One region of the Niveispirillum sp. BGYR6 genome, then DNA from elsewhere that is predicted to be linked to it. Evidence: predicted binding sites of a transcription regulator. Region 1 holds the regulator's gene; each other region holds the start of a gene.
The links. Region 1 encodes PhoB, which activates phosphate uptake and scavenging genes when phosphate is short. Its sites were predicted from a motif close to TNTCATAAAACTGTCA; they were not measured.
Positions count from the first base shown of each region.

Region 1 (10,583 bases):
GGCCCGTTCGCACCAGCAATGGTTGGACCGGGATGGCGCCGATGCCGGCCGCGCGGCGGCGGCCGAAGCGGTGCTGGAAACCCTGCATGACCCGCTGATCCTGCTGTCTGGCGAACGTGATGTGCTGCGCGCCAATCAAGCCGCCCGCGCCCTGTTCGGCGAACGCATGGTGGGGCGTGATCTGGCCGGCAGCGTCCGCAACCCCACCCTTTTAGAGGCCGTGGATGCGGTGTTGGGTGGCGGTGCCTCCCGCACGGTGGAAATCCTGCTGCCGGTGCCGGTGGAACGCACCCTGCAGGCGCGGGTGAAGCCGTTCCAGCCGCTGGGCAGCGCCGGCCCCCGGCAGGTGCTGCTGACCCTGCATGACATTACGCTGCTGAAACGGTCAGAACAGATGCGGGCCGACTTCGTGGCCAATGCCAGCCACGAGTTGCGCACCCCACTGGCCGCCTTGATCGGCTTCATCGAAACCCTGCGGGGACCCGCCAAGGATGATCGGGATGCGCATGAACGGTTCCTGGGCATCATGTTCGACCAGTCCAACCGCATGTCGCGGCTGGTGAACGATTTGCTGTCCCTCTCCCGGATTGAGATGGATGAGCATACGCCGCCGACCGCTGAGGTGGACGTGGCCAAGATTGTGCGCAATCTGACCGCCACGCTGGAATTACGCGCAGCCGCCCGCAAGGTGAAGCTGCGGATCGAAGGGCCACCGGCCCTGCCCCCGGTGATCGGCGACGAGGATCAACTGTCGCAGGTGTTCCAGAACCTGATCGACAATGCCATCAAATATGGCAAGGAGCAGACGGAGGTGACCGTCAGCCTGTCGATCAATGACCCCAACAGCGCCAGTTCCGGCATGGGCAGCAATGCCGCCCTGGCCGGCCGCATCACCCGGGGGCCGGCCATTTGTGTGGCGGTGACCGACCGGGGCGAAGGCATCGCCCGCACGCATCTGCCGCGCCTGACGGAGCGCTTCTACCGCGTCGATCCTGCCCGCTCCCGCGCCCTGGGCGGCACCGGGCTGGGATTGGCCATCGTCAAACATATCGTCAACCGCCATCGCGGTCGGCTGATCATCGACAGCGAGGTTGGCAAGGGCAGCACCTTCACCGTGCTGCTGCCGGCGGTGAAGGTTGCGACTGAAGATGATGTGAAGAAGGCGGGATAAACCCCTTCCCTCCCCTACCCCAGCCAGCGCGCCGCGAGATAACCTGCCGCCGCTGTCGTGGCGGAAACAGCGGTCCCCCAGGCCATATCCACCAGGGACACAGTCCAGGGCCATCCCCGGATGGTGGCAAGGTTGGTGATGTCATAGGTGCCATAGGCCAGCAGACCCAGCAGCGCCCCATAAAGAGCTGCCTGCCAAACGCCACCCGCGCGAAGCGCCGGCAGCACGGCGAAAAAGACGATGCCAGCGACATAGGCCAGATAGAACAAGGCGGCGATGCCCAATTGTGGCGGGTCGCGCAACAGATCACCTAACTGGCGGGCATAAAAATCGCGGGCCAGATGGCCCAGCCAGAGATAATCCAACGCCAGGAACAGCAGCAAACCACCGCCATAGGCAGCCAGAACAGGTTTCATGAAAAAACCCCATCGGAAAGAGCCCTTGTGCCAATGGCAACATAGGGCGATCCGATGGGGTTCCTATTTTTTAATCCAGGCAGCGCCTGGAATCACATCGTCGTCTTGGTATCCAGCGCATAGCCGGCGGAACGCACGGTGCGGATCACATCCTGATCGTCCGTCTCGTTCAGCGCCTTGCGCAGCCGGCGGATATGCACATCCACCGTCCGCAGCTCAACATAGACATCATGGCCCCAGACGATATCCAACAACTGCTCGCGGGAGAAGACGCGGCCGGGATGCTGCATGAAATGGCGCAGCAGGGCGAATTCCTTCGGCCCCAGATGGATATCACGACCGCTGCGCCGCACCCGGTGGGCGGCCAGATCCATGGAAATGTCGGAGAAGCGCAGCATCTCTTCCGCCAGGGCCGGGGCCGCCCGGCGCAGCACGGCGCGGATACGGGCGACCAGCTCGGTCGGGCTGAAGGGCTTGGACAGGTAATCATCCGCACCGCTGTTCAGGCCGCGCACCTTGTCGGCCTCCTCCCCCCGCGCCGTCAGCATGATGACGGGGATGTCGCGGGTCTTGGGGTTGCGGCGGAGCTGGCGGCAAACCTCCAGCCCGCTCATCAACGGCAGCATCCAGTCCAACAGCACCAGATGCGGCGTCCTCTCATCGGCCAGCAACAGGGCTTCCTCCCCGTCATTGGCGGTTATGACGCGGAAACCCTCGCGCTCCAGGTTGTAGCTCAGCAGGGTGACGAGATCGACCTCGTCCTCCACAACCAAAATCAACGGCTTCAAGGCGGAGTTCATAGCGATTCCAGTCAAACGTCGAAGGGACGCACAAGCAAAAGCAATTAGGGCTGTTCAGCGGAACTGACGATACCGTCGGCATCCAGCACGGTGAAGCTGGAGCGGTCGCCCTTCGGCCGTTCGGCGTTCAGCGGCTGGCCCTTCACCAGATAATGGATGTTTTCCGCGATGTTGGTCGCGTGATCACCGGCACGTTCCAGGTTCTTGGCAATGAACAGCAGGTGGGTACAGGGCGTGATGTTGCGCGGGTCTTCCATCATATAGGTCAGAACTTCGCGGAACAGGCTAGTATAGAGATCGTCCAGCTCAGCATCCCGGTGCCAGGCGGCGATCGCCTTTTCGACATCGCGGTCGATATAGGCGTCCAGCACTTCCTTCAGCATTTCCTGCACCAGCCGACCCATGCGCGGGATGGCGGTGGCCGGCCGCATCACCGGCAACTGGGCCAGCGCGATGGAGCGCTTGGCGATATTGGCGGCGTAATCGCCCGTGCGTTCCAGATCGGCAGAGATTTTCAGCGCCACCAGCACTTCACGCAGGTCCACACCCACGGGCGCGCGCAGCGCCAGCATCCGGATGGCATCATGCTCAATCTGGCGTTCGAATTCATCCAGGCGGGCGTCGCCCTGCATGACTTTGGTGGCCCCTTCGACATCGCGGCGGCCGACAGCCTGCACGGCCGCCTCCACCTGCGCTTCAACCACGCCGCCCATCTGGGCGATCTGGTTGGAGAGGCGCTGAAGCTCCTGCTCGAAGGATTTGACGGTATGTTCGGTGACCATGATCGGCCCCTCTGCTGGTGTGCAGGCATCTGCCCCTTTTTCAGGCCGCAATGGCGGGCTGGCGGGCAGGACCAGGGGTCGGCGGCGCCGACCCGGAAAATCGGGTGCATCGGCCCCGGCATCACCGGGGCCGATATCAGCCAGGGTCAGCCGTAACGGCCGGTAATGTAACCCTGGGTGCGTTCATCACGCGGGTTGGTGAAGATTTCTTCCGTATTGCCCACTTCCACCAGATCGCCCAGATGGAAGAAGGCGGTACGCTGGGAAACGCGGGCGGCCTGCTGCATGTTGTGCGTCACGATGGCAATCGTGAAGCTTTCGCGCAGCTCGTCGATCAGTTCCTCGATATGCGCGGTGGCAATCGGGTCCAGGGCCGAGCAGGGCTCGTCCATCAGGATGACTTCCGGGCTGACGGCCACGGCGCGGGCGATGCACAGGCGCTGCTGCTGACCACCGGACAGGCCCGTTCCCGGCTCCTGCAGGCGGTCCTTCACCTCGTTCCACAGGCCCGCGCGCTTCAGCGAACGTTCGACGATCTCATCAAACTCATCCTTGCGGGTAGCCAAGCCATGCAGCTTGGGACCGTAGATGATGTTGTCATAGATCGATTTCGGGAAGGGGTTCGGCTTCTGGAACACCATGCCGACACGGGCGCGCAGCTGCACCACATCCAGCTTGGGGTCATAGATATCCTGGCCATCCAGCAGGATCTTGCCTTCCACGCGGCAGATGTCGATCGTGTCGTTCATCCGGTTCAGCGTGCGCAGGAAGGTAGACTTGCCGCAGCCCGAGGGGCCGATCAGGGCCAGAACCTCGTTCTTATAGACATCGACATTGACGCCGTGCAGGGCGCGCTTGGCGCCGTAAAACACCTTCACGTCGCGGGCGGAGACCTTCACCGGCTGGGTGGAGACGGCTTCCGTATTCTTGGTCAGGGTCGTCGTATCCATTTTCTTACCACCGCCGTTCGAACTTCTTGCGCAGCCAGATGGCCGCACCGTTCATCGTGATCAGGAAGGCCAGCAACACCAGGATCGCGGCCGAGGTCAGTTCAACGAAGCCGCGCTCCGGCTTGTCCGCCCAGATGAAAATCTGCACCGGCAACACCGAGGAGCTGTCCAGCACCGAGGTCGGCGCCTGGGTGACGAAGGCATTCATGCCAATCATCAGCAGCGGTGCCGTTTCACCCACGGCATGGGCCATACCGATGATGGTACCGGTCATGATGCCGGGCATGGCGAGCGGCAGCACATGATGGGTGATCGCCTGCAAACGTGACGCCCCCATGCCCAGTGCCGCCTCACGGATCGAGGGCGGAACCGCCTTCAGTGCCGCACGGCTGGCGATAATGATGGTGGGCAGCACCAGCAGACCCAGCACCAGACCACCGACCAGCGGGGCCGAACGCGGCATCCCGAAGAAATTGAGGAACACCGCCAGACCCAACAGACCGAACACGATGGAAGGCACGGCCGCCAGATTGTTGATATTCACCTCAATCAGGTCGGTCAGCTTGTTCTTCGGCGCGAACTCTTCCAGATAAACCGCTGCTGCAACGCCCACGGGCAGGGAGACCAGCAGGGTTATCATCATGGTCAGCAGGGTGCCGACCGCCGCGCCGAACAGGCCCGCCAGTTCGGGATAGTTACTGTCCGACGAGGTGAAGAAGGTACTGTTGAAGGCGGTCTTCAGATGGCCATTGGCTTGCATCTTGTCGACCCACGCCAACTGGCGATCATTGATGGTCCGCTGCGCTTCCGGCAGGGTCCGATCGATACCGCCCTTGAGGATCTGGTTCACCCCGTCGGACGTGGGAAGCCAGAGCTGCACCGTCTGCCCCACCAGGGACGGATCCTTGTCCAGGATCTTGCTGATGAAGACACCGGCCACCGGGCTGACCAAGCCGCGCAGGTCGCGCTTTTCCAGACGCCCCTCAACCTCGGGGAATTCCTTGTAGATGGCGTTGGTCGCCAGCGTCTGGAGGGCACCACGATCCCAATCGGCCGGCTTGCCCGTGCCCTGGGGGTCAATGATGGCGGCATCCAGCGTGACTTCCAGCCGCATCTCCGTCTGCCAGAAGGCGCTGACGCCGCCCTTCAGCAGGGTAAACAGCAGGATGACCAGCATGATACAGGCGAAGGAGATCGCCAGGATACCGTAGATCTTGAAGCGCCGCTCCGCTGCATAACGCGAGCGGAGGCGCTTCATGGCGGCGTCGCCAGTGTGGAAGGAGGCGGACACGGGAGCGGCTGCCTGCATCGGCTCTGCGATCTCAGTCATATTTTTCCCGGTATTTCTGGACGATCCGAAGGGCGACGACATTCAGAACCAAGGTCACGGCGAACAGCACCAGCCCCAGGGCGAACACCGACAGGGTCTTGGCGCTGTCAAACTCCTGGTCGCCGACCAGGATGGACTTGATCTGCACCGTCACCGTGGTCACGCTGTCCAGCGGGTTCAGCGTCAGGTTCGCCTGCAGACCGGCGGCCATTACCACGATCATGGTTTCGCCGATGGCGCGGCTGGCCGCCAGCAACAGGGCGCCGACGATACCGGGCAGCGCCGCCGGCAAGACCACCTGCTTGATGGTTTCCGACTTGGTGGCACCCAGACCCAGCGAACCGTCGCGCAGCGCCTGCGGCACCGCATTGATCACGTCATCGGCCAGGGAGGAGACGAAGGGCACGATCATCACGCCCATCACCACACCCGCCGCCAGCGCGCTCTGCGATGACACATTCAGACCCATCGCCGTGCCGATATCACGGATGAAAGGCGCCACCGTCAGAATGGCGAAGAAGCCATAAACGACGGTGGGCACGCCGGCCAGGATCTCCAGCACCGGCTTCACCAGCGACCGCACCCGCTTGGGCGCATATTCGGACAGGTAAATGGCCGACATCAGACCGACCGGGGCCGCCACCACCATGGCGATAACGGCAACCAGCATCGTACCGGTGAAAAGCGGAATGGCACCGAAGGAACCGGAAGAGCCAACCTGATCGGCGCGGATGGCCGTCTGCGGGCTCCAATGCAGGCCGAACAGGAATTCGGTCACCGGCACCTTGGTGAAGAACCGAATGCTCTCGAACAGCAGCGACAGCACGATGCCGATGGTGGTGAAAATGGCAATGGTGGACGACAGGATCAGCAGCCAGGTGACAACCCGTTCCACATTATTGCGGGCACGAAAATCCGGATTGATCCGCGACCAGCAAAAGGCCAGCGCGCCACCCGAAAGGGCGGCAACACCACCGAATAATGTCCAATCCGACAGACCGCGCAGATTGCGCAGGTGATCGGCAGCCGGCTGGATCGCGTCCACCACGGCGGGGTTCACATAGAGCGCCTGACCTGCCGCGAGATTCTTGATGTTGATCAGCAGCAGCTGGCGGTGGGTTTCCGTCAGGGCCGCCGTCTCATCGGCAATGTTGGACAGCAGATTCTGCAGATCGTTCGGCGGCAGCATGACCCGCGCCCAGCTTTCGATCTGCTGCGCGCTAAGCCCATCCAGCACCAGCCAGTCCATGACCGGCCCGCGCAGGGCCATCCAGATCAGCACGAGCACCAGGGCCGGCAAACCAGCCCACAACGCCACATAGCTGCCGTAGTAATTGGGAACGGAATGAAGGGTGGCGATGCTGCCGCCGGCGACGGTGACGGCCCGGCTGCGCCCCATCACGTAACCGATAAGGGAAAGCAGCAGCAGCAGGCCGACGGTGAACGTGGCTGACATGAAAGGTACCCGTCCGCAGTCGAAGGGAGATCATCGTCACCTAGGTAAGGGAAACCCGCGGCAACCGGAAGCTGCCGCGGGAACCCAATACCGGATGACAGCCTTGCCTTACGAGGCCGGCTTGGCCATCGGGGTCAGCTTCAGCGTGGCCTGCTCGGAAGCCTTGCGCTTGGCGTCCGGCAGCGGGATCAGGCCCTTATCGACCAGATAGCCTTCGGAGCCCATGGCGCGCTCAGAGGCGTATTCGGCGATGAATTCCTTCAGGCCCGGGATCACGCCCATGTGCTGGTTCTTGAAGTAAACGAACAGCGGACGGGAGATCGGGTATTCCTGAGAGGAGATGGTCTGATAGGTCGGCAGGATGCCATTGACGGCCACGCCCTTCAGCTTGTCCTGATTCTGCTCCAGATAGCTGTAACCGAAAATGCCATAGGCCTTCGGGTTGGCTTCCAGACGCTGCACGATCACGTTGTCGTTCTCGCCAGCTTCGACATAAGCACCATCCTCACGGACGGTCTTGCAGACGGCGGCGTGACGGGTGGCGTCCAGCGCCTTGATGGCCGGGAATTCCTTGCAGCCCAGTTCCATCACCAGCTCAACCCAGGCGTCGCGGGTACCGGAGGTCGGCGGCGGGCCCAGGATTTCGATGTCGTCAGCCGGCAGGGACTTGTCGATATCGGACCACTTCTTGTAGGGGTTCGACACGATCTGGCCGTTAACTTCCACTTCCTTGGCAACAGCCTGGAACAGCTGGGCCTTGGTCAGCTTGATGTCCGCGCCCTTCTTGGAGTGGACGAAGCCGATACCGTCATAGCCGATAACCAGCTCGGTGATCTGCTCAACGCCATTCTTCTGGCAGGTGTCGAACTCGGAAGCCTTCATCGGGCGGGAAGCGCCGGTGGCATCCGGGAAATCCGCGCCAACGCCGGAGCAGAACAGCTTCATACCGCCGCCGGTGCCGGTGGATTCCAGGATCGGGGCGCCGAACTTCGTGGTCTGGCCGAAACGCTCAACAACGGTCGAGGTGAACGGGAACACGGTGGAGGAACCGACGATGCGGATCTGATCACGGGCAGCGGCCGCGCCGGCCAGGCCGACAGCGGAAACAGCGCCGAGAACGGCGGCGAGAATGAGCTTCTTGGTGGTCACAGCAATGGCCTCCGGTTTATTGGGCAGCACCCTGGAATGGAGACATCCATCCAGGTCAATGTCCCTGCTGGGTGCCGGGACCATAGCGGCGCTGCGCGAAGCAAATACTACAACAATGTTACGGTTTAATGACGCGCCCCACCGGTGACCGCAGGGCCGCCCCGCCTGCCGATCAACCGGGCCATTCCGGAAAGGGGATCGGGGCAAAGAGATATTGATAATATTTTGATTTTAAAAAGAAAAGCCACCTTCAGGATTGAAGGTGGCCTGAACGTCAGGAAGTCGGACATGCCTCTGCCGGGAAAAGTCCGCGGGGGCCATGCGACAATTGCATTGCCCCCCGCCCAACGCGTATCAGATGACTGGATTATGACAGTGTCAGGCAGCCGATCAAACCGGCTGGTTCAGTTTGCGCCGCACATCATAATCGTGGGTCTTGGCCCATTTCTCGATGAAGCCCGCCAGCTCCGCATCCGGTTTTTCCGGCAGCATCACCACCAGCTTCACATAGAAATCGCCGGTCACCTTGCGCTCGGCATTGGCAATGCCCTTACCTTTCAGGCGCAGCACCGTGCCACTGTTGGCCCCCTGTGGCACCTTCACGGCAACCTGGCCATCCAGAGTCGGCACTTTAATGGCAGCGCCGAGCACGGCCTCCTGCAGCGTCACCGGCACGTCCAGATGGATATCATCATCCTTGCGGGTGAAGAACGGATGGCCATCGACATGGATTTCAACAATCGCATCCCCGGCCCCGGCACCGCCGAGCCCTGGCAAACCCTGCCCTTTCAGGCGCAATTTCGTCTGATCCTTGGTTCCCGCCGGCACATTGATATCAATGGTCTTGCCGGTGGACAGGGTCAGGCGCCGCTTGGTGCCCAGACACGCTTCGGTGAAGGGAACGGTAACCGAATAGCTGACATCGGCCCCCTTGGCTTTCACGCCGGAGCCGCCCCCGGTGGAATAACGCTTGCGGGCCCCGCTGAAGAAATCGGCAAACGGATCATCATCGCCAAACGGATCGGCCCCGGCCCGGCTGCCGGAGTCGCGCCCTGCCCCGGCACCGGCATAGGCGCGGCGGAAGCTGCGGTCCGGCCGTTCGGCCCCGCTGGCATCAATCTCACCCCGGTCGAAGCGCGCCCGCTTATCTGGATCGGACAGCAGGCTATAGGCGCCATTGACCTCTTTGAACTTCAGTTCGATGTCCGGCCGACCGGGATTGACATCCGGATGGTATTGCTTGGCCAAGCGCCGGAAAGCCTGCTTGATGTCATCGGCGGAAGCCGTCCGAGTCACACCAAGGACTGTGTAAGGATCGCGCATGGTCACCACAAGCAATAGGACGTTTCAAACCATGCATCCTACCGCGCGCTCCGCTTTGGTCAAGTAAACCACGCGCAGTACACCGGTCCATGCGTATATGCGGTGACAGGGCCGGCGGGAAACCGGCCGGCCCCTCCCGTCTGGCAATCAGCTGACGATCTTCCAGCTGCCGTCCGGCTGCTGGCAGGCGCGGCCGAAAGCCTGCTCACTGCGACCGCCGACGATGATCGTCTGCTGATATTCGCGGCAATAGGCGCCGGTGCCCTGCTGGCGGCCTTCCGCCGTCGGGGTCACGATGACGCGGTTGGAATTGTTGGGATTATCCCAGACGATGGGCTGGTTCAGCGGCGCATTGAAGGACTGATAGGTGTTGCGCTCCAGCGCCGCACGATCCGCCTTGTCCAGCGACGCACCAATTTCCGACCCCAGCAAGGCACCCAGCACGGCACCGGCACCGGTCGCCCACAGCTTGCCCGAGCCGCCACCGATCTGGCTGCCAGCCAGACCGCCGATCAGACCGCCCAGCACGGCGCCGCCAGTCTGCTTCTGACCAGCATTGCTGTTCTGACACCCCGCCAGCATGGCCACCATGGCGGTGGCGATCACGACCTTCTTCAGCATTTTTGACCTCATCTTATATGCCCCCCCTGGGGAAGGGTCCGCCTGCTTACACGCGGCGGGGGCCGGCCGACAGGCGGCTCCACGCGGAAAGTGGCGAACACAGCCATGCGGGGGGAGGCATGGACATTCGTTCAACAGGGCTTATCCTCCACCGAAATTCAGGCGCAACTATGACAAAGATCACCACGATGTCCCTTGCAGACGCCACCGATCCCTTTGTCCAATTCCAGACCTGGTTTGCCGAGGCGGAAGCCACCGAGGTAAACGACGCCAATGCCATGTCGGTTGCAACGGTGGGCGAAAATGGCCGCCCGTCGCTGCGCATTTTGTTGCTGAAGGGGTTCGACCAGCGCGGTTTCGCCTTTTTCACCAATATGCAGAGCCGAAAGGGTGACCAGCTGGCCGCGAATGCGGTCGCCGCCTTGACCTTCCATTGGAAGTCGCTGCGCCGGCAGGTGCGGATCGAAGGGCTGGTGGAGCTTGTGACCCCGCAGGAAGCGGATGAATATTTCGCTTCCCGCCCGCGTGGCAGTCAGATTGGCGCCTGGGCCAGCCAGCAATCCCGCCCGCTGGACAAGCGGGAGA
Region 1 covers NZ_JANLNL010000002.1:312,396-322,978, forward strand. The annotation lists gene PCJ49_RS05325 (ATP-binding protein) at 1-1,171, shown strand, start outside; gene PCJ49_RS05330 (DUF2177 family protein) at 1,186-1,587, opposite strand; gene phoB (phosphate regulon transcriptional regulator PhoB) at 1,680-2,387, opposite strand; gene phoU (phosphate signaling complex protein PhoU) at 2,432-3,169, opposite strand; gene pstB (phosphate ABC transporter ATP-binding protein PstB) at 3,316-4,119, opposite strand; gene pstA (phosphate ABC transporter permease PstA) at 4,124-5,449, opposite strand; gene pstC (phosphate ABC transporter permease subunit PstC) at 5,442-6,905, opposite strand; gene PCJ49_RS05360 (substrate-binding domain-containing protein) at 7,014-8,054, opposite strand; gene PCJ49_RS05365 (J domain-containing protein) at 8,445-9,377, opposite strand; gene PCJ49_RS05370 (RT0821/Lpp0805 family surface protein) at 9,525-9,998, opposite strand; gene pdxH (pyridoxamine 5'-phosphate oxidase) at 10,187-10,583, shown strand, end outside.

Region 2 (10,583 bases), on a different contig from region 1:
TCGCCGTGCTGGGGCCCGGCAGCGGGCTGGGCGTTTCCGCCCTGGTACCGGGCGACAATGGCCATTGGACGGCCCTGGCGACCGAGGGCGGCCATGTCACCATGCCCCCCATCACCGACCGCGAAAGTGCGGTGCTGGCGCAGTTGCGCAAACAATATGAGCATGTCTCCGCCGAACGCGTCGTCTGCGGTCCCGGTCTGGTGAACCTGTATGAGACACTGGCCTTCCTGGAAGGGGTTGAGCCGAAGAAGCTGACGGCGGCGGAGATTTCTGACCGCGCCGTGGCCGGCCGCGATCAGGTTTGTGTGGAGGCGCTGGACATGTTCTGCGCCATGCTGGGCTCCATCGCCGGCAATCTCACCCTGTCGGTGGGGGCGCGCGGCGGGGTCTATATTGCCGGCGGCATCATCCCCCGTTTCCTGGGCTGGTTCAGCCACAGCCGCTTCCGCAAGCGCTTTGTGGAAAAGGGCCGGATGCGCGCCTTCCTGGGGCCGGTGCCCACCTATGTCGTCACCCACCCCTACCCGGCCTTCCTGGGCCTGGCCGCCAAGGTGCGGCGCGCGGCGCATGGGGGGTGAGGCTTTCCCCAGCGGCGGGCCCGTGTCACCGGCCTGCCGCGGGGGGTTTCAGGAACGGGGGGTAAAGGACAAGTGCAGGTTCAGTGCCTTGGCCACCGCCATCAAGGTGGACAGGGTGGGATTGCCCTCCTCCCCCAATGCCTTGTAAAGGCCCTCGCGGGAAACACCTGTATCGCGGGACAATTGCATCATGCCGTGGGCACGGGCAGCAACCCCCAGCGCCCGCACCATGAAAGCCGGATCATCCTCTTCCGCCGCCGCATTCAGAAAGGCGGCTATGTCCTCGGCAGTTTGAAGATGCTCCGCCGGATCGAAAAGGGCGGTCTGGGTAAATTGGTCAGTCATTCCTCTTATGCCCTTCACCCCAACACCCCCATCGACAGGATGAACAGCAAAAACAGCGTGCTGGTGATGGAGGTGATGAGCAACAGGGCAACGGTTCGCCACAGCGCGCCGCCCACACCCAGGGCATAGGTGCCCTTCAGGTGGAAGAACATATGCACGGGCGGGGCCAGCAGCAGAATATTCGTCAGGCTGGAAGCCCAGCCGCTGTCGCTTTTCAACAATAGTGACAGCGCAATGAACAGCAAAGACATGAAGGACAGGGAATAAAGCGCGAATATGGCATGGTCATACATGACCACATCACGACGCCAGAAGAACAGCAGCCAAAGGAAAGGCAGCGAGATCGGGATCAGCATCCAGGAAAATTTATAGGCCGTATTCTGCAGCTTGTAGAGCAGCAGGTCCGGATTCTCCAGCTTGTGCTTGATCTTGGCTTCCAGCGCCGGGTTGCCGATATTCAGATTGGCATTCTTGCTCAAGACCTGCCCCAGCTGCGTGTTGCGGTCCAGTTCCTTGCCGTCCGGCGCGGCGGGGCCAGCCGTCGCCGATACCGTTTGTTTTACCGCATCCAGGGCCGTCTGCGCGTCGGCCACATCCGCTTGCGCCTTGGCCTGGGCTTGTTTTGCCGATGCCACATCGCCGCCGGCCCCTTCCACCTCGGCCAGTTTCACGGTGGCAGCGTCCAGCTTGGCCCTGGCATCGGCCAAGTCCTCTTCCAGGCTGGCCAAGGCGGTGGCGACACCCCTGTTATCCGCCGCCACCCCGCCTTCCGGCAGCTTGGCAACGCCAGCCAGGGAAAACACCATGAACATCATGAAGACGGTGAACAGGAACAGGGCCAGCGGGGAGACATAGCGGACCCGGTGGCCCTGGATGTAATCACGCGTCAGCCGGCCCGGCCACAGGATCAGGGCGGGCAGCGTATGCCAGACCTTGCCGTCGAAATGCAGGATGCCGTGGAAGAATTCCTCCACAATATGCAGCATGGAACGGTGGACATGCCCCACCTGCCCGCAGGCATGGCAGAAGCTGCCGACCAGGGCGGTGCCGCAATTGGCGCAGGCGCCATGGCCATGCCCTTTGCCATGGGCCTGATCAGGCTCCAGCACCGACGCCGCCAGGCCGGCGGTGGCCATGGCCCCCACCGATTCAAAATCCCCACTCATGTTACCCCCCGATAACCCCAACAAGGGAAGGTGCCAGTGCGGCCGCCCGGCTTTCAAGCGCTTCCTTGGGAGAAGCGCGGCGCTTGCGCAATTTTCCCCAGGAAGGGCGATGGTTTGCGATGGGGACAGGGCTGTTTCCCGGCGATATCGCAGGGAAATTGCCGCCCGATGGGGCTATGATTCCGTTCCCTGCTCCCCAAACGGATGGCTTTGCGAACCATGTCCTTCTTCGCCCCGCTGCGCCCGCAGCCCGCTGACGCGCTTCTGGCCCTGATCGGGCTTTACCGCGACGATCCGCGCCCGCAGAAGCTGGATCTGGGGGTTGGCGTCTATCGTGACGATGATGGCCACACCCCCGTGATGCGCTCGGTCAAGGCGGCGGAACGCCGCCTGCTGGAAAGCCAGGACAGCAAGTCCTATCTGGGGCCGGAAGGCAATGTCGCCTTCACCCGCCACATGGCCAAGCTTGCCTTTGGCACGGCGGTGGATGCCGCCCGGCTGACCGGTGTGCAGACGCCGGGCGGCACCGGCGCGTTGCGGCTGGCGGCGGAACTGATCGCCGCATCCCGCCCCGGTGCCCGCGTCTTTGTCGGCACGCCGACCTGGCCCAACCATCCGCCGGTCATGGCGGCCGCTGGGTTGAAGGTGGAGACGTTCCGCCATTTCGACGTGGCCAGCCAGCGCCTGTGCTTTGATGAAATGATGGCGGCCCTGGACAAGGCGGTGGCCGGGGATGTGGTGCTGCTGCATGGTTGCTGCCACAACCCCACCGGCGCCGACCTGAACCTGGAGCAATGGGCGGCGGTGGCCGAGCTGATGCAGGCGCGCGGCCTGTTCCCCCTGCTGGATCTGGCCTATCAGGGGCTGGGCCAGGGGATGGAGGAGGATGCGGCGGGCGTGCGGCTGGTGCTGCAGCGCTGCCCGGAGGCGCTGGTCGCCTATTCCTGCGACAAGAATTTCGGCGTCTACCGGGAACGGGTCGGCGCCCTGTTCGCCCAGGTGGCCGATGGGGCCGATGCGGAGCGGGTGAATTCCAACATGCTGCTGCTGGCCCGCGCCAACTGGTCCATGCCGCCCGACCATGGCGCCGCCGCCATCGCCCTGCTGCTGGACGATCCGGCCCTGACCGCCGACTGGAAGGTGGAGCTGGACCAGATGCGCGACCGGCTGCGCGCCGTGCGCCGGGCGCTGGCCAGCCATGGCGGGGCGCTGGCCCATGTCAATGAACAGCATGGCATGTTCAGCCTGCTGCCCCTGTCGCCGCCGGTGGTGGCCCGGCTGCGCACCGAACATGCCGTCTATATGGCCGGTTCGGGCCGCATCAACATTGCCGGGCTGACGGTGGAAACCGCCAGCCGCTTTGCGCAAGCCGTGGCCGCCTGCGTGTGAGGATTGCTGTCGGCCGATGGTGGGACGAAGCCCACCACCGGCCGATCCGCCAAAGCCCTTCAACAGAAAAAGGGGCGGCCCGTTGCCGGACCGCCCCTTTCGCTTTGTTCTGAACCGGTTGGGATCAGAACTGGTAACGAACACCAACCTGGATCTTCCAGACGGAAGCGCGGTTGTTGACCTGTTCTGTCACATCGCGGCCAGTGGAGGTGAAGACATACTGGCCATTCTGGATCGTGGCCTGCGGGCCGGCGATGGACTGGAAGAACGGCACGCTCTGCTGACGGCCCCAATTCTTGTTGATCAGGTTGGTCAGGTTGATGATGTCCAGCGTGAACTCGGCCTTGTGGCCTTCGATCGGCGTCGGGATTTCCTGGGCCAGCTTGGCATCGACCTGATAGGTCCACGAGCTTTCAAAGGCACCGCGCGGCACGATCCCGCCACGATACTTGTCCAGCCCGTTGCGGCTGATATAGGCATCCATATCGGCCGGCTTGATGGAGCCGGCAGCGTTCCAGTTCACCAGCGGATCGGTGGCACCGGTCGGCACATACAGGGCCTGACGCGCGCGGTTGCCACGGCAGGCCGGATCGCCGAACGGATTGGCCGTGGAGGAGCAGGAGAAGCTGTAGGTGTAGGGCTTGCCGGAGAAGGCCTGACCGAACAGGCTGATCGACGACTTGTAACCATCGAAATATTCGATGCTGTAGGTCGCGTTGGACGTGAAGCGGTGCTTCTGCTCGTACGAGGAAACGCCCAGCAGATCAGAGTTCGGATCGGTGGTCACGAACTGCTCGTAGTTGGAGCCGGCAACAGAGCTGGTGCCCTGGCTGGCATCATCCACATCCTGATAGGCATAGCCGACACCGAAATCGATGTTGCCGTAATCCGTCTCCCAATTATTGGAAGCGAACAGCGACAGCACCAGCCCCTTACCCTTGTCGGTATTGGTCAACACCAGATCGGAACCGGCCGGACGGGCAACCGTGGCACCGGCGGAATTGACCGTGGTCTGCGCCTTCTGGCCATAGATCGGGCGGCCATCCGGCGCGGTACCGGTCTGGACCAGACGCAGATCCTTGTAGAAGGTCGCATCATTGACGCGGGTATAGATCGCCTCAGCCGTGATCAGCCAGTTATCGCCCAGAACCGGAATATCCAGCTTCTGGTCGACCGCCATGCTGAACTTCCAGGAGGACGGCATCTTGAAGTTCGGGTCAAGCGCGTTGACGAAACCTTCGCCCAGCGCCGACAGGCGAGCCACGGCAGCCGTCGGCACCTGACCGGTCACGCCGTTCAGCAGGCCCGGAATAGCCCCGGTGACCGCATCGCCATTGGTGTCCAGGCTGCGCTGGGTTACGCCGTCATTGCTGTAATTGTTGGACAGCCAGACGGCCGGGCCGACACCGGAGAACAGGCCAGCACCACCACGGAACTTGGTGCTGTCCGTCGCCTCATAGGTGAAGCCCAGGCGCGGCAGCCACAGATCCTTGCCGTCCAGCGTCTCGGTGTTGGAGAAGCCGTAACGGGAAGCGAAATTGGCGTTGGCAACGGGCTTGTCGTCGCTCTTGAACAGTTCGTAGCGCAGACCGCCCTGCAGCTGGAAGTCCGGGGAGATGTCCCACGTATCCTGCAGGTAGAAGGAATGCTGCGTGTACTTCCAGTTCGCCGCCGCATCATTGGCGTTGCCCGACACCGCATTGGCGTAACGGAAGCGGTTGGCCTTGCGGGCCTGGAAATCAGCGATAGAAGCAAATTCCCACTGGCCCAGAGAGCGCTGCAGGAACAGGTTGAAGTAATCGTACTTGTCGTATTCGTAGCCGCCGACGATCTTGTGATCGCCCAGCAGATAGGTACCCTTCAGCTTGGCGCTATCGGTCGTGGTGGTCAGATAGTTGCTGTGCGAGGACAGGTCCGGACCAAACACGGCCTGGGTACCGCTGGTGCCCGGCGTGGTATTGACACGGAATTCGCCGAAGCCCAGGCCATTCAGCGGGTCACGCAGCGATTCCACTTCCTTGCGGGCCACCTTGACTTCGGTGGAGAAATCGGACGTCCAGTCGGAGAACAGCTGGAGCGAGTAGCTGTCCATGATCTGGGTGCGGTTGTAGAAATTCGACTGCAGCGACAGCGTGCGCGGCGTGGCGCTGGTGCTGGAGGTCGCGTCGATGATGTTGTTGCCCTCATTGCGCTGATAGGCAAAAGAGGCACGATGGTCGTCGTTGATATTCCAGTCCAGCTTGGTGAGGATCTTTTCATCCGCTTCCGGCAGGGTGCCGTCCGCCAGACCCAGCGTATCGTAGCCGTAGACATCCTTGGCGATCTTGCGGATCTGCTCCACCTGCGCGGTGGTGATGCCGGAAACCGGGTTGCCGAGGCCGCTGTCGGACGTGCCGAAAATCACCGGGGCCTGGTTACGATACTTCTCGTAATTGACGTAGAAGAACACCTTGTCCTGGATCAGCGCGCCGCCCAGCGAGCCACCCCAGGTGCGTTCCTTGTAGGGGCTGATCAGGTTACGGCGGCCGCCACTGCGGGTACCGGACAGGTTCTCATCACCATAATAGTAATAGAAGGAGCCGTGCGGCGTGTTTTCGCCCGACTTGGTGACGATGTTGATGGTACCGCCCTGGAAGCCGGAATATTCAACGTCGTAAGGGGCGGTCAGAACCGACAGGCCGCCAATGGCTTCAACGGAAAGCGGCGCGCGCTGGGTCGGATAGCCACCACCATTCAGGCCGAAATCGTCGTTCTGCTTCACGCCGTCAACCGTCAGGCTGTTGAAGCGGTTGTTGGAGCCGGCGATCTGGATGGCATTGGAATTGGTGACGTCAACAAAGACCTTGGGATCGTTGCGGACGATGTCCTTCAGATCGCGGTTGATCGTCGGGGCATTTTCGATCTGACGCTGATTGAAGCGGGTGCCGATGCCAACCGTGGTGGGCGCGGCGCGCTGCCCGGAAACCACGATCTCATTGATGCTCTCGCCCAGAACCAGATCCAGAGCATAGGGCTCACCCAGCGAGACAAACACGCCTTCAACCACCTGCGGCTTGGCATCGCTGCTGCTGACGGTCACGGTGTAGGGGCCACCGACGCGCAGACCGGAGGCCTGGAAGCGGCCTTCACTATTGACGGTCGTAACAGAACGGGTGCCCGACGGGGTATGGACGATTTCAACCTGGGCGCCAGCGGCCGGCGCACCGGACGACGTGGTGATGCTGCCCGTCATCGACGAGGTGGTCTGCTGTGCGAAAGCCGGCACAACCCAGGCAGAAGCAACGGCAATGGCGGCCACGCCGGCGCCAAGCTTCAAAGATCCCAGGTGGCGACGCAGCACGGAAGCCGCCTTTTTGTTTGGATTGCTCATTTACAATGCCCCCAATTACCGAGCCGTATGGATGGCGCGGACAAGACCAGATGCAGATGACGATTAAGTAACGCATATATTACAGTTCGATGACAACGCAGCTGGAAACTGGCCGTGCGGCGGTCGCGCGGGCTATATCTCGGTCAGCGTATCATTCGCGCCACAGTACCGCAGCGCACAGCGGGCAATAATCGCCAATTTGGCTTGCATCTGTGTGTTCGATATTGTCCTTCCTGTTGCAGCGCACCCAACCCGAGGCGCAGCAAGCGCCCAGCATGGAGCAATCCCGTGATTCGGACATTCCGTATTGCTGCTCTCACCAGCATCACCTTCCTCAGCCTTGGTGGCACCGCCTGGGCCAATGGCAAGGTGGAGCTGCAGGTTCTGGCCACCACCGATCTGCATATGTATCTGAAAGATTACGATTATTATGCGGATAAGCCGGACCCCGCGGTGGGTCTGGTGCGGACGACTCAGCTGATCCGGGCGGCGCGGGCGGAGAACCCCAATACGCTGCTGCTGGATAATGGCGATCTGATCCAGGGCACGCCGATGGGCGACTGGGTGGCGCGCCAGCGCGGCGTGACCAAGGACAAGGTTCATCCGGCCATGGCGGTCATGAACCTGCTGGGCTATGACGCCGCTGTACTGGGCAACCACGAATTCAATTACGGGCTGGACCTGCTGGGCGCCACCTATGCGGGTGCCAAATTCCCGGTGCTGGCCGGCAATGTGTTCAAGGTGGATGGTGACAGCGACCCGTCCAACGACAAGACGCTGTACCCCGCCTATGTCATCCAGGAACGCAAGCTGGTGGATGCGGAAGGCAAGAGCCAGACCATCAAGGTCGGCCTGCTGGGCCTGCTGACGCCGCAGATCATGATCTGGGACAAGGACAAGCTGGAAGGCCGCGTCACCACCCGCGACATCGTGGACATGGCGAAAATCTATGTGCCGGAGATGAAGGCCAAGGGGGCCGACGTGGTGATCGTCATGTCCCATGCCGGCATGTCCTTCACCCCGCGCCAGGGCGGGGAAGAAAACGCCTCCAACTATCTGACCGAGCTGCCGGGCGTGGATGCCGTCATCACCGGCCACAGCCACCGCGTCTTCCCGTCCAAGGATTATGACGGCTTGCCGGGGGCGGACCTGAAGCGCGGCACCGTGAATGGCAAGCCGCTGGTGATGGCTGGCAGCTATGGCAGCCATCTGGGCGTAATCAAGCTGACCCTGGAAAAGCAGGGCAAGGAATGGAAGGTGGTGGATGGCAGCGGCAGCGCCCGCCCCATCCAGCAGCGCCAGGATGGCAAGACCATCAGCAGCGAACCGGATGCCGAGGTGGCCACCCTGCTGACCCCGGCGCATGACGGTACGCTGGCCTATGTGCGCAGCCCGGTGGGCCGCACCACGGCCCGTATCCATTCCTATTTCTCCTATCTGGGCGACAGCGCCGGGGTGGATCTGGTGGCCAAGGCCCAACGCGCCTATATCGCGCGGGAACTGGCCAGCACCGATTATGCCAAGCTGCCGATCCTGTCGGCGGTCGCGCCCTTCAAGTCCGGCGGGCGGCCCGGCGTGCATTTCTATACCGACATCCCGGCTGGCGAAGTTGCCATCCGCAACGTCGCTGACCTCTATGTCTATCCCAACCAGCTGGCGGCGGTGAAGCTGACGGGCGCCCAGGTGCGGGACTGGCTGGAAGCCTCCTCGCGTGCCCTGTCCATCATCAACCCGAAATCCAGCGACCCGCAGCCGCTGGTGAACACGCGGGTGCCGGCCTATAATTTCGACATTCTGGACGGCGTGACCTATGCCATCGACCTGACCCAACCGGAACGGTTCGACCGGGATGGCAAGCTGATCAACCCGGATGCCCACCGCATCGTCAATCTGGCCTATCAGGGCAAGCCGGTGACGGATGACCAGCTGTTCATCGTGGCCACCAATACCTATCGCGCCAATGGCGGCGGCACCTTCCCGCACCTGGATGGCAGCAGCATGGTCTATCAGTCGCCGGATACGGTGCAGCAGGCCATTGTTGACTATGTGCGGACCAAGGGCGTGATCGACCCCACCACCGACAATACGTTCAGTTATGTGCCGCTGCCGGCCAATGTCACCATCACCTATGATACCAACCCGCAGGCGCAAGGCCTGCTGGCCGAACAGCCGCGGCTTTCCTATATCGGGCCGGCGGAAGATGGCTTCGCCCGGTTCAAGTTTGACCTGTCAGCCAAGGGTGGGGCGAAATGAGCCGGCCGCGCCTCTATCTGGCGGGGCCAGACGTCTTCCTGCCCGACCCCATGGCCGCTGCGGCGGCCATGAAGGCGATCTGCGCCGAGCTGGGGCTGGAAGGGGTCTTCCCCATCGATGCCGCCCTGGCACCCGCCGCCGGTGAGCCCGGCACCGCCTTCGCCGCCCGCATCCGGCAGGCCAATCTGGACCTGATCCGGGGGGCCGATGGCGTGATCGCCAATTGCAGCCCCTTCCGCGGGCCCTCGGTGGATGATGGGACGGCCTATGAAATGGGCTATGCTACGGCTTTGGGAAAGCCGGTCTTCCCCTGGGCGGGCGATATCCGCCCGCTGCTGCAACGCACCCAGGCACGGCAATATCTGGCGCATGATGGCCGCGTCTGGCGCGATGCCGACCAGATGGAGGTGGAGGAATTCGGCCTGCCGGTGAACCTGATGCTGGTCGACCCGGCCACCGGGCCGGTGGCCGGCAGCTTCGAACGCGCAGCAGAAGCAGCGGCCAACTGGTTCAATCGGGGACTTTAAGTGTCTGTCTGAAGTGCTTTTTATTCGTTATCAATGTCTTACTATATGTCCTCCGTCACCCCGGCGAAGACCGGGGTGACGGCGATACAGAAAGTCAATTCGTTTAATACATTGACGAAACATTTTCCGGACAGATGCTAAGAGGAGAATATCACCCTTTGGTCAGGTTCGCACCCGCGTAGAACACGATAGCATGAAAGGAAGCTCATCCCGGCAAATCGACATTGAATGATCGGACCCTTCCGTGCGCCTTTGTGAATGCTGCATAACAGTTCGGTCATTTAACATTTGCCGGGTCAGGCTTGGCCTTCTGCTTTCGCTCTTCTTATGCTTCAGCTTTCCCGGTCTGGCGGCTGATCTACGCGTCGGGGTTGCCGCCCTGCCGCGCAGTGCCGATCCGCATTTCGGGGCCAGCCGGGTTGAACAGTTCCTGCACAGCCAGATCTATGAGGGGCTGGTCGATACAGACGCGCAGGGGCGGCCGGTGCCACGGCTGGCGGAACGCTGGGAACGGATTGATGACGGGGCCTGGCTGTTCCGGCTGCGCCACAATGTCCGCTTCCAGAATGGCCAGCCCTTCACCGCCCGCGATGTGATCTTCAGTTTCTGCCGCACCGGTATGATCCAGGGCAGCGCCCACCCATTCGCCCATCGGCTGGCCGCCGCCGAGACAGTGGAGATGGTGAATAATTTCACCCTGCTGATCCGAATGCGGGACCGTGACATGTTGTTCCCGCGCGAAATCGCCAGCATCCCCATCGTTGCCGCCCCGGCTGGGGTCGCGGATGACTGGCATTATGATAGCGGCACCTGTCAGCCGCCGCTTGATCCGGATGACAAGGCGACCAGCCTGGATTTCGGCGATCCGGGCCTGGGGGCCGGTACGGGTCCGTTTCGCCTGCGCTCTTACCAGACAGACGAGATCGTGGCGGTGCGAAACCCCGATTATTGGGGG
Region 2 covers NZ_JANLNL010000008.1:84,501-95,083, forward strand. The annotation lists gene PCJ49_RS16750 (glucokinase) at 1-578, shown strand, start outside; gene PCJ49_RS16755 (addiction module antidote protein) at 627-923, opposite strand; gene PCJ49_RS16760 (DUF3667 domain-containing protein) at 938-2,089, opposite strand; gene PCJ49_RS16765 (amino acid aminotransferase) at 2,309-3,478, shown strand; gene PCJ49_RS16770 (TonB-dependent receptor) at 3,603-6,848, opposite strand; gene PCJ49_RS16775 (bifunctional 2',3'-cyclic-nucleotide 2'-phosphodiesterase/3'-nucleotidase) at 7,137-9,101, shown strand; gene PCJ49_RS16780 (nucleoside 2-deoxyribosyltransferase) at 9,098-9,628, shown strand; gene PCJ49_RS16785 (ABC transporter substrate-binding protein) at 9,873-10,583, shown strand, end outside.
Region 2: the regulator PhoB is predicted to act here: its motif matches at 6,928-6,943, upstream of PCJ49_RS16775 (bifunctional 2',3'-cyclic-nucleotide 2'-phosphodiesterase/3'-nucleotidase).

Region 3 (10,583 bases), on a different contig from region 1:
TTTGATTTCGGATTTTCTATAATGTAATATTTTTTCGTCTTTTATCAATTCATTCCACCCATCCTGAAGGCATTCTAATTTCTCGGTACTTGACATGTAAATGCGACCGATATGAGTTTTTATAAATCCAAGAGCATCTTTTTTGTGTAGGCGTTCCGAGTATAGCTGAAAAAACTGCTGCTCCTCTTCTCCATGGGGATGCCAACGGATCGTGCAATGGAAAGTCGCATAGCGCCGGTCCCCTTGGTCCCCTTGATCGAGCAATTGGCAATCGGCTTTGTCACCATTCTCCCAGGTCCAACCCGTCGCACTGATGGTAACACGTCCGCCAGCTTCCCCCGACTTACCGACGGGGAGCCAGACGCCGCAGAAGGAACGCTCGGCTAGTCCGCAGTCTTTGGGGGAATGGTTGGCGGCACTGGCGAGGCCTGACGGGATGGTTAGTGCTAAAAAATATAATAATAGGAAAGAGAAGGTCTTCATGTTGTCTCCGTATTTCATCTTTTATTGGTGAACTTTTGTTATCTCAGATAAAAATAAGAAAAAATTTCTCCACACCTTGAGGATGGCGTGAATTTTATTTCTTCTAAATTCTTGCTTTGAGCAAGCTCCTCCCATCCGTTCATGAGGCAGTCCAGCTTCTCCGTCGCTGACATATACATGCCACCGCGTTCCGCGTAGCGGGCGGGCATTTCCCCGGGTCGGAAGGGGGATTCTGAATAGAGGATGGCGAACTGCTGTTCTTTTTGCCCATCGGCTGCCCAGAGAATGGTGCAGTGAAAAGTCGCATAATGCCGCGCGCCCTGATCACCCTGGTCGAGCAACTGGCAATCGGCTCTGTCCCCATTCTCCCAGGTCCAGGCGGAGGCATTGATGGTCACCCGCCCCCCGGCTTCCTCCCGCTTGCCAGCAGGGGCCCAGACACCACAGAAAAAGCTGGTGGCCAACCCGCACGTCGGAGGAGGCGCCTCAGCAGGCGCGGGTGTGCTTGCGAGGGCAAAAATAATCAGATGGATAAATATGATTGAAATTAATATTTTCACGTTTAATACCCTATCTGAAGTATATCATTGTCGTAATGCCGCAGAATTTAGATTCTGGTTGTGTTGAAATTCTAACGCTATTATTCTTGATTAATTCAGCCCACCCAGAAAACAGGCAATCTAATTTATCAGCGATTGATATGTTCAGTCCGGTCATCGGGGTGGCAATCGCGGAGCCGGCAGGGCTTGCCGGCAGCGGATAAAGCAGGACGAATTCCTGTTCCACCATGCCGTCACCATCATAGCGGTAATTGCAGCGGAAAGCCGCGTAGGGCCGGCCGGCGCGTTCCCCTTCGTCCAGCAGCAGGCATTCTGCCCTGTCCTTATTTTCCCAGGTCCAGACACCATTTTCGATGGTCACGCGCCCTCCGGCTTCCGAACCTTTTCCAGATGGCCGCCAGACACCACAGAAATAGCTGTTGGCCAGCCCGCAGCCGGGCACCGGCGATTCCGTGGCGGTGGCGCGGGGTGACAGGCCGGCAGCAGCCAGAAGCCCAAGCCCGAAGAACAACAGAAGCCGCATGAATGATCCCTACTTCCCCCATATGGTGAAGCATCTTGCAGGCAGGATTTATCGGTTGCAATGGATTATTTTGATGCACCAAAAGCCCGGCGGATCGCTCCGCCGGGCTTTAAAGGGCTAGGCGAGCGCCGCCTTAGCCGAGGGTCAATACGTTACCGGTGACCGGTACATCAGTTAAGCGATGACTGGCGCCGTTGGCGTAGTAAGTAAAGCTTGCCTTGCCGGAAACGGCCGTCCCGTCGATTGTTGCCAATATTCCCAGTGCTGATACGAATGGAATGGGAAAGCTGGCTGACAAAGATACGCCGCTCAGAAACAAAGTCAGCGTGTTCGCAACCAAAACACCGTGGCCCTCAGGGAACATTGCTGGCGTGTTGATCGGCGGATTAACGGCCTGGGTCAAACGCGCGATGCCACTGGCGCTGTTCCCATCCAAGGTGAAGGTTCCCCGAATGGTCGGGGCGCCGTCAAAGCCAGTCGTAATCGTTAAATCATAAACGCTTTTGGTCATTTGAAAGCTCCATCTTGGGTTGTTGTACCCCCATTAATTGCTTTTACTTGATCATAATCACCTTATAAATTGAGATAAATTGTGAGAAAATCTCTCAACTCAAACCCGCAATATCAAGGCGTGATACACAAAAAAACCCGGCGGATCGCTCCGCCGGGCTCTTCCATCCCAAACACCGCCGGGTTGCCCCGGTGGTATCGGATCAAACTTACTCAGCCGCCGCCGGGGTGGCCAGGTTGCGCAGCACGTACTGCAGAATGCCGCCATTCTTGAAGTAGTCCACCTCGTCCAGCGTATCGATACGGCAGAGCAGGTTGACCACTTCCTTCGACCCGTCGGCGCGGGTGATGGTCAGCTTCAGGTCCATGCGGGGCTTCAAGCCGGCTTCCACGCCTTCGATGTCGAAGGTCTCCGACCCGTCCAGCTTCAGCGTCTTGCGGCTGACACCGGCGGGGTACTGGAGCGGCAGGATACCCATGCCGACCAGATTGGAGCGGTGGATACGCTCAAAGCTTTCGGCGATGACGGCGGAGACGCCCAGCAGACGGGTGCCCTTGGCGGCCCAGTCACGCGAGGAGCCGGTGCCGTATTCCTGACCGGCGAACACCACCAGCGGCGTGCCCTCGGCCTGGTACTTCATCGACGCATTATAGATCGGCATCACTTCGCCGGTCGGCACATACTTGGTCAGGCCGCCTTCGACGCCGTCCAGCATCTCGTTCTTGATGCGGATATTGGCGAAGGTGCCACGCATCATGACTTCATGGTTGCCACGGCGGGCGCCGTAGCTGTTGAAGTCGGCGACGGTGACATTGTGTTCCAGCAGATATTCACCGGCCGGGCTGGTCTTCTTGATGTTACCAGCCGGGGATATATGGTCGGTGGTGATGCTGTCACCCAGGATGGCCAGCGCGCGGGCACCCTTCACGTCGGACACGGAGCCCGGCGTCATGGTGATGCCGTCGAACAGCGGCGGACGCTTGGCGTAGGTCGACTTCTCGTCCCACTTATAGGTCATGCCTTCGACGGTCTTGATCTTCTGCCACTGCTCCGGCCCCAGGAACACGTTGGCATAGCGGCTGACGAACATTTCGCGCGTCAGGAACTGGGCGATCGTGTCCTCGATCTCCTTGTTCGACGGCCAGATGTCCTTCAGGAAGACGGGCTGGCCGTCCTTGCCGGTGCCGATCGGATCCTTGGAGATATCCAGGTGCAGCGTGCCGGCCAGCGCATAGGCCACCACCAGCGGCGGGGAGGCCAGATAGTTGGCGCGGACCTGCGGGGAAACGCGGCCTTCGAAATTGCGGTTGCCGGACAGCACCGACGCAACGGTCAGCTTGCCAGCGTCCACGGCGGCGGCAATCGGGTCCGGCAGCGGGCCGGAATTGCCGATGCAGGTGGTGCAGCCATAGCCGACCAGATTGAAGCCCAGCTTGTCCAGGTACGGGGACAGGCCAGCGGCGTTCAGATAGTCGGTCACGACCTGGGAGCCGGGCGCCAGGGAGGTCTTCACCCACGGCTTGGCGGTCAGGCCCAGTTCCACGGCCTTCTTCGCCACCAGACCGGCGGCGAACAGCACCGACGGGTTGGAGGTGTTGGTGCAGGACGTGATGGCGGCGATCACGACATGGCCATGATCCAGCTTGTAATCAGCACCGGCCACATCGGTCGGCTGGCTGATCGGGCGGCCGGCAACGTCGGTGGCCAGGAAGTCACCGAATTCCTTGGTCACGTTGGACAGCAGCACGCGGTCCTGCGGACGCTTCGGGCCGGCCAGCGACGGCTCCACCGAACCCAGGTCCAGTTCCAGCGTGTCGGTGAAGACCGGATCGGGCGTGGAGGCATCGCGCCACATGCCCTGGGCCTTGGCATAGGCCTCGACCAGCGCCACGCGGTCGGCGTCGCGGCCGGTGAAGTGCAGGAAGCGGATGGTCTCGGCGTCGATCGGGAAAATGCCGCAGGTGGCGCCATATTCCGGGGCCATGTTGGCAATCGTCGCACGGTCGGCCAGGGTCAGCGCGTCCAGGCCGGGGCCATAGAACTCGACGAACTTGCCCACCACCTTCTTCTTGCGCAGCATCTGGGTGACGGTCAGCACCAGATCGGTGGCCGTGGCGCCCTCACGCAGCTTGCCGGTCAGCTTGAAGCCAACAACTTCCGGGATCAGCATGGAGATGGGCTGGCCCAGCATGGCGGCCTCAGCCTCGATACCGCCCACACCCCAGCCCAGCACGGCCATGCCGTTGACCATGGTGGTGTGGCTGTCGGTGCCGACCAGCGTGTCGGGGTAAGCGACGGTGGCGCCGGTCTGGTCCGTATCGGTCCAGACGGTCTGGGCCAGATATTCCAGGTTCACCTGATGGCAGATGCCGGTGCCCGGCGGCACAACGCGGAAATTATTGAAGGCCTTCTGGCCCCAACGCAGGAACTCGTAACGCTCACCATTGCGCTGGAATTCCAGGTCCACATTCTCATCAAACGCCTTGGGCGTGCCGAAGGCGTCAACCATGACCGAGTGGTCGATAACCAGATCGACGGGGGTCAGCGGGTTGATCTTGGTCGGGTCGCCACCCAGCGCCACCATGGCTTCGCGCATCGCGGCCAGATCGCAGACGGCGGGCACGCCGGTGAAATCCTGCATCAGCACGCGGGCCGGGCGATAGGCGATCTCGCGGTCGGACCGCTTATCGACCAGCCACTGGGCGACGGCCTTGACGTCGTCCACGCTCACCGTGCGCCCGTCTTCGAAGCGCAGCAGGTTCTCCAGCAGCACCTTCATGGAGAAGGGCAGGCGCGACACGTCGCCCAGGCCGGCCTTCTCGGCTTCGGGAATGCTGAAATAATCAACAGACTTGCCGCCGGCAGTCAGGGTGCGGCGGACTTTCAGGCTGTCCTGGCCGGTGATCGTGGACATCGGGGGTGACTCCTCCATCGGGGTCGAAAGCGGCAGGCGACATGACTTCTTGCCCCGGCTCCAGCGTCCGGGGCCAAGGCCTGCCAGGGTGGCTTTTCGGAGCGTGGTTTAGCGCTTTTCGCGGTGCGGGGCAAACCCCTCTAGGGGGGATCAGACCCCCTTTTCACTCATATTCGATCAAGGTAGGGGCTTGTTGCGAAACGATCTTAACTAGGTGGGTCGGGAGAGGGGTATTGACGGGGCCTGTTACCGGACATGGGCGGGGCGGGCAGGGGGGCCAGGCAAAGACTCCAGCGGCCCCCTGGTTGGAATTGGCTGTTCTGCGCATTCTATCGCCCCTTTACGTGCGATCGTGTGTCTTCCTCTGAAAATGTCCTAAAGCGCCCATTTCATGGGGGAAGTGGTGTGCTTTGGGTGGGTTTTTTGAAATTATGTCTCTTTTGCCGGGACGCGGTTGACAGGGGGACTGTTTTCACAGAAACGTCACTCCCGTCCGCGCGAAATGCATCCGATGCATGGCAGCTACCATGCTGGTCGAAGGCGCGATGGAGGGTTTCTATCGATGTTGTCTTACGCTGTCCGGCGCCTGCTGGAAGCGATCCCCACATTGCTGGTGATCGTCGCCCTGTCCTTCTTTCTGATGCATTCCGCCCCCGGCGGCCCGTTCGACAGCGAGCGTGTGCTGCCGCCGGAGATCGAGGCGAACCTGAAGGCCGCCTATAATCTGGACAAGCCGGTCTGGCAGCAATTCACCATATATCTGGGCAAGGCGCTGCAGGGCGATTTCGGCCCGTCCTTCACCTATAAGGATTTCACCGTCTCCGAGCTGATCCTGACCGGTCTGCCGGTATCGGCCCGGCTGGGCCTGTCGGCGGTGACGCTGGCGGTGCTGATCGGCTGTACGCTGGGTATTCTGGCCGCCATGCGCCAGAACACCAAGACCGACTATTCCATCATGGGCATTGCCATGGTGGGCATCACCATTCCCAATTTCGTCATGGCGCCGCTGCTGACGCTGATTTTCGGCATCTATCTAGGCTGGCTGCCGGTGGCGGGGCTGGGCGATGGCTCCTTCCGCAATCTGGTGCTGCCGGTGATCGCGCTGGCCCTGCCGCAGATCGCCATTGTCAGCCGCCTGACCCGTGGCGGCATGATTGAGGTGTTGCGTTCCAACTTCGTGCGCACGGCCCATGCCAAGGGGCTGCCCGAACATCTGATCATCACCCGCCACACGCTGCGCGCGGCCATGCTGCCCGTCGTCTCCTATCTGGGGCCGGCCATTGCCGGTCTGGTGACGGGATCGGTGGTGATCGAGCAGATTTTTGGCCTGCCCGGCATTGGCCGCTATTTCGTGCAGGGGGCGATCAACCGCGACTATACGCTGGTGATGGGCACCGTCATTACCTATGGCAGCCTGATCGTGCTGATGAATCTACTGGTTGATCTGGTTTATGGCCTGATGGACCCGCGTGTCCGCTACGACTGATCCGGCGCTTTTATCCTTACTTAATAGTACGTTCCGCCCGAAGGATATCCCCATGCGGCTTTCCCACCTGCTCCGTACCGGTGCTGCCATCGGCACCCTGTTCCTGCTGACGGCCTGCCAGCCGGGCGACAAGAAGGCCGAGGCGCCGGCAGCCCCGGCCAAGGCGACGGCAGCGGATGCGGCAGCGTTTGTGGAGCGGGCCGAGGCCGAACTGGGTGCGGCGCGGGAGAAGCTGAACCGCCAGTCCTGGGTGATGAACACCTATATCACCCCGGACACGCTGGCCCTGTCATCGGCCACGGGGGCGGAATATAGCGCGCTGGTCGCCCGCCTGACGGCGGAGAGCAAGCAGTTTGTCGGGTTGGATCTCGCCCCGGATGTGGCGCGCAAGCTGGCCCTGCTGCGCAATGAAACGGCGCTACCGTCCCCTGCCGACCCGGCCTTGAACAAGGAATTGTCGGAGCTGGACGCCAAGCTGGGTGAGCTTTACGCCACCGGCAAGGTCTGCCGTGAGGATGGCAGCGACTGCCTGACGCTGGACGAGATCGACGATATCTTCCGCACCTCGCGCGATGAAAAGGAGCTGAAGCGGCTCTGGACCGGCTGGCACAAGGTGGCCCAGCCGATGCGCCCGATCTATCAGCGCGAGGCGGAGATCGCCAATATCGGCGCCAAGGAATTGGGAGTGGCGGACGCCGGCACGCTGTGGCGTTCCGGCTATGACATGACCGCCGACCAGTTTGAGGCGGAGGCCGACCGGCTGTGGGAGCAGGTGAAGCCGCTTTATACCAGCCTGCACTGCTATACCCGCACCAAGCTGGGTGAGAAATACGGCACCGACGTGGTGCCGCAGGACAAGCCGATTCCGGCCCATCTGCTGGGCAATATGTGGGCGCAGGAATGGGGCAATGTCTATGATTTGGTGGCACCCAAGCAGACGGCCCGCAATGTCGATGTCACGGCCCTGCTGACCAAGGCCAATTACGACCCGATCAAGATGACGAAGTCCGCCGAGGGCTTCTTCACTGGCCTGGGCTTTGAGCCGATGCCGCAGACCTTCTGGGAACGGTCGATGCTGACGCGTCCGAAGGACCGGGAAGTCGTCTGCCATGCCAGCGCCTGGGATATCGACGACAAGGATGATATCCGCATCAAGATGTGCATGCGGGTCAATGGTGACGATTTCCAGACCATCCATCATGAGATGGGCCACAATATCTATCAGCGCGCCTACAAGGCCCAGTCGACCCTGTTCCGCAATGGCGCCAATGACGGCTTCCACGAAGCCATCGGCGATTTCATCGCGCTGTCGGTGACGCCGGGCTATCTGGTGAAGCTGGGCCTGCTGGACAAGGAACCCTCCACCGAGGGGGATACCGGCCTGCTGCTGCAACAGGCACTCGACAAGGTGGCCTTCCTGCCCTTTGGCCTGTTGATCGACAAATGGCGTTGGGATGTGTTCAACGGCAAGATCAAGCCGGAGGATTACAACAAGGCTTGGTGGGATCTGCGCACCAAGTATCAAGGTGTGGCCGCCCCGGTGGAACGGACCGAAGCCGATTTCGACCCCGGCGCCAAGAACCATGTCGCCACCAGCGTGCCCTATGTGCGCTATTTCCTGGCCCGCATCCTGCAGTTCCAGTTCCATCAGGCGGCCTGTCAGCAGGCGGGCTATACGGGGCCGCTGCATCGCTGCTCCATCGCCGGCAACGCGGAAGTGGGCAAGCGCTTCAATGCGATGATGGAAATGGGCGCTTCCAAGCCCTGGCCGGAAGCGCTGAAGGCCTTTACCGGCAGCGAGCAGATGGATGCCGGCGCCATGCTGGCCTATTTCGCCCCGCTGAAGGAATGGCTGGACAAGCAGAACGAAGGCAAGAGCTGCGGCTGGCAGTAAGGGTTTGAGAAGGAGCGTGGGCCAAAACCAACCAGGATGTTATCCTGGCCATGTTCCAGGCCCTGAACCCGACAAGGAGGTGATGGGATGCGTACACCACGGATCAAATCCGTTACCACCCTGCCGGGTTTCAAGCTTCGGCTGGAGTGGGATGTCGGCCAGATATCGGTGGTCGATATCGCCGACATCATCGACCGGTACGAGATTTTTGCCCCGATCCGGGAAAACCCGGCGCGGTTCGATCAGGTGACGATCGGGGAATATGGGTATGACCTGCATTGGTCCGATCTGATGGAAATCCCCTGCACGCAGCTTTGGCAGCGTTCGCAGGTCCAGGCCGCGGAATAGAGCGCGTAGGGAAAGAGCAGACGACGATGGTTCAAGACATCACCGGCGGTACCAAACGGGCGGCGCTGATCGAGAAAGCCGCCGAGGAGGTGCAGGGCCGCTCGCTTTGGCAGGATGCAAGGCGCCGCCTGTTCGCCAACAAGATGGCGGTGGCCAGCATGATCGTGCTGGGCATCATCGCGCTGATGGCGATCTTCGCCGACGTGCTGAGCCCGCACGCCTATGACGAGGTCTATTGGGATTATATCGGGGTCGGACCGATGCTGGAAAACAGCCATTGGTTCGGTACCGATGCCAATGGACGCGACCTGTTCATCCGCACGCTCTATGGTGCCCGCGTCTCCCTGATGGTGGGCATCGTCACCACCATGGTGGCGCTGGTGATCGGGGTGGCCTATGGCTCCATCGCCGGCTATTTCGGTGGGCGTATCGATACGGTCATGATGCGCATCGTCGACGTGCTTTATTCCATGCCGCTGATGTTCTTCATCATCATCCTGGTGGTGGTGTTCGGGCGTCACATCGTGCTGGTGTTCATTGCCATTGGCTGCGTGGAATGGCTGACCATGGCGCGTATCGTGCGCGGCCAGACCATGTCGGTGAAGCGCAAGGAGTTCATCGAGGCGGCACGGGCATCGGGCGTTTCCACCCCCAATATCATCCGCCGCCACATCATCCCCAATGTCATCGGGCCGGTGATCGTGTTTGTCACCCTGATGGTGCCGGTGGTGATCCTGGTGGAAAGCTTCCTGTCTTTCCTGGGCCTGGGCGTGCAGGAGCCGATGACCAGTTGGGGTGTGCTGATCTCCGAAGGGGCGGCACAGATGGAAAATGCCCCGCATATGCTGATCTTCCCGGCCGTCTTCCTGGCGGTGACGCTGTTCTGCTTCAATTTCATCGGTGACGGTCTGCGCGATGCGCTGGACCCGAAGGACCGCTAAGGGGCGCCGGATATGACCGCAGTATTGGAAGTCCGCGACCTGAAGGTTCGCTTTGCCACGCCTGATGGCGAGGTCTCCGCCGTCAATGGCGTCTCCTTCGATGTGAATGAGGGGGAGTGCGTCGGCATTGTCGGTGAAAGCGGCTCGGGCAAAAGCCAGCTTTTCATGTCCGTCATGGGGCTGCTGGCCAAGAATGGCCGCACGCTGGGTTCCGCCAAATATCGCGGGACTGAGCTGGTCGGGATGCCGGTGAAGGATCTCAACAAGATCCGCGGCGACAAGATCGCCATGATCTTCCAGGACAGCATGACCGGCCTGACCCCGCATCTGCGCATCGGCAAGCAGATGACCGAAGTGTTGGTGCAGCACAAGGGCATGGGCGAGGCGGCCGCCGTGAAGCGGGCGCTGGAGATGCTGAACTTGGTCCGCATCCCGGAGGCGGCGCGCCGGCTGGCGCAGTACCCGCATGAACTGTCCGGCGGGATGCGCCAGCGCATCATGATCGCCATGGCGCTGCTGTGCGAACCGGAACTGCTGATCGCGGATGAGCCGACAACGGCGCTTGACGTGACGGTGCAGGCCCAGATTCTGGACCTGATGGCCGATCTGAAGCGCGTCACCAAGGCCGCCATCGTGCTGATCACCCATGATCTGGGCACCGTGGCCGGCCTGTGCGACAAGGTGCAGGTGATGTATGGCGGCCGGTTCATGGAAACCGGCAGCGTGCAGGAAATTTTCTATCAACCCGCCCATCCTTACACGGCGGGCCTGCTGGCCTCCATGCCGCGCCTGACGGAGGGGCGGCGGGAAAAGCTCTATGCCATTCCCGGCCAGCCGCCCAACCTGCAACGTCTGCCCAAGGCCTGCCCGTTCCAGGAACGCTGTGACTATGTGCATGAACGCTGCGTGGATGAATTGCCGCT
Region 3 covers NZ_JANLNL010000009.1:216,537-227,119, forward strand. The annotation lists gene PCJ49_RS18430 (hypothetical protein) at 1-483, opposite strand, end outside; gene PCJ49_RS18435 (hypothetical protein) at 522-1,043, opposite strand; gene PCJ49_RS18440 (hypothetical protein) at 1,054-1,566, opposite strand; gene PCJ49_RS18445 (DUF1842 domain-containing protein) at 1,700-2,077, opposite strand; gene acnA (aconitate hydratase AcnA) at 2,286-4,991, opposite strand; gene oppB (oligopeptide ABC transporter permease OppB) at 5,554-6,477, shown strand; gene PCJ49_RS18460 (M2 family metallopeptidase) at 6,530-8,371, shown strand; gene PCJ49_RS18465 (DUF2442 domain-containing protein) at 8,459-8,719, shown strand; gene PCJ49_RS18470 (ABC transporter permease subunit) at 8,746-9,660, shown strand; gene PCJ49_RS18475 (oligopeptide/dipeptide ABC transporter ATP-binding protein) at 9,673-10,583, shown strand, end outside.
Region 3: the regulator PhoB is predicted to act here: its motif matches at 5,462-5,477, upstream of oppB (oligopeptide ABC transporter permease OppB).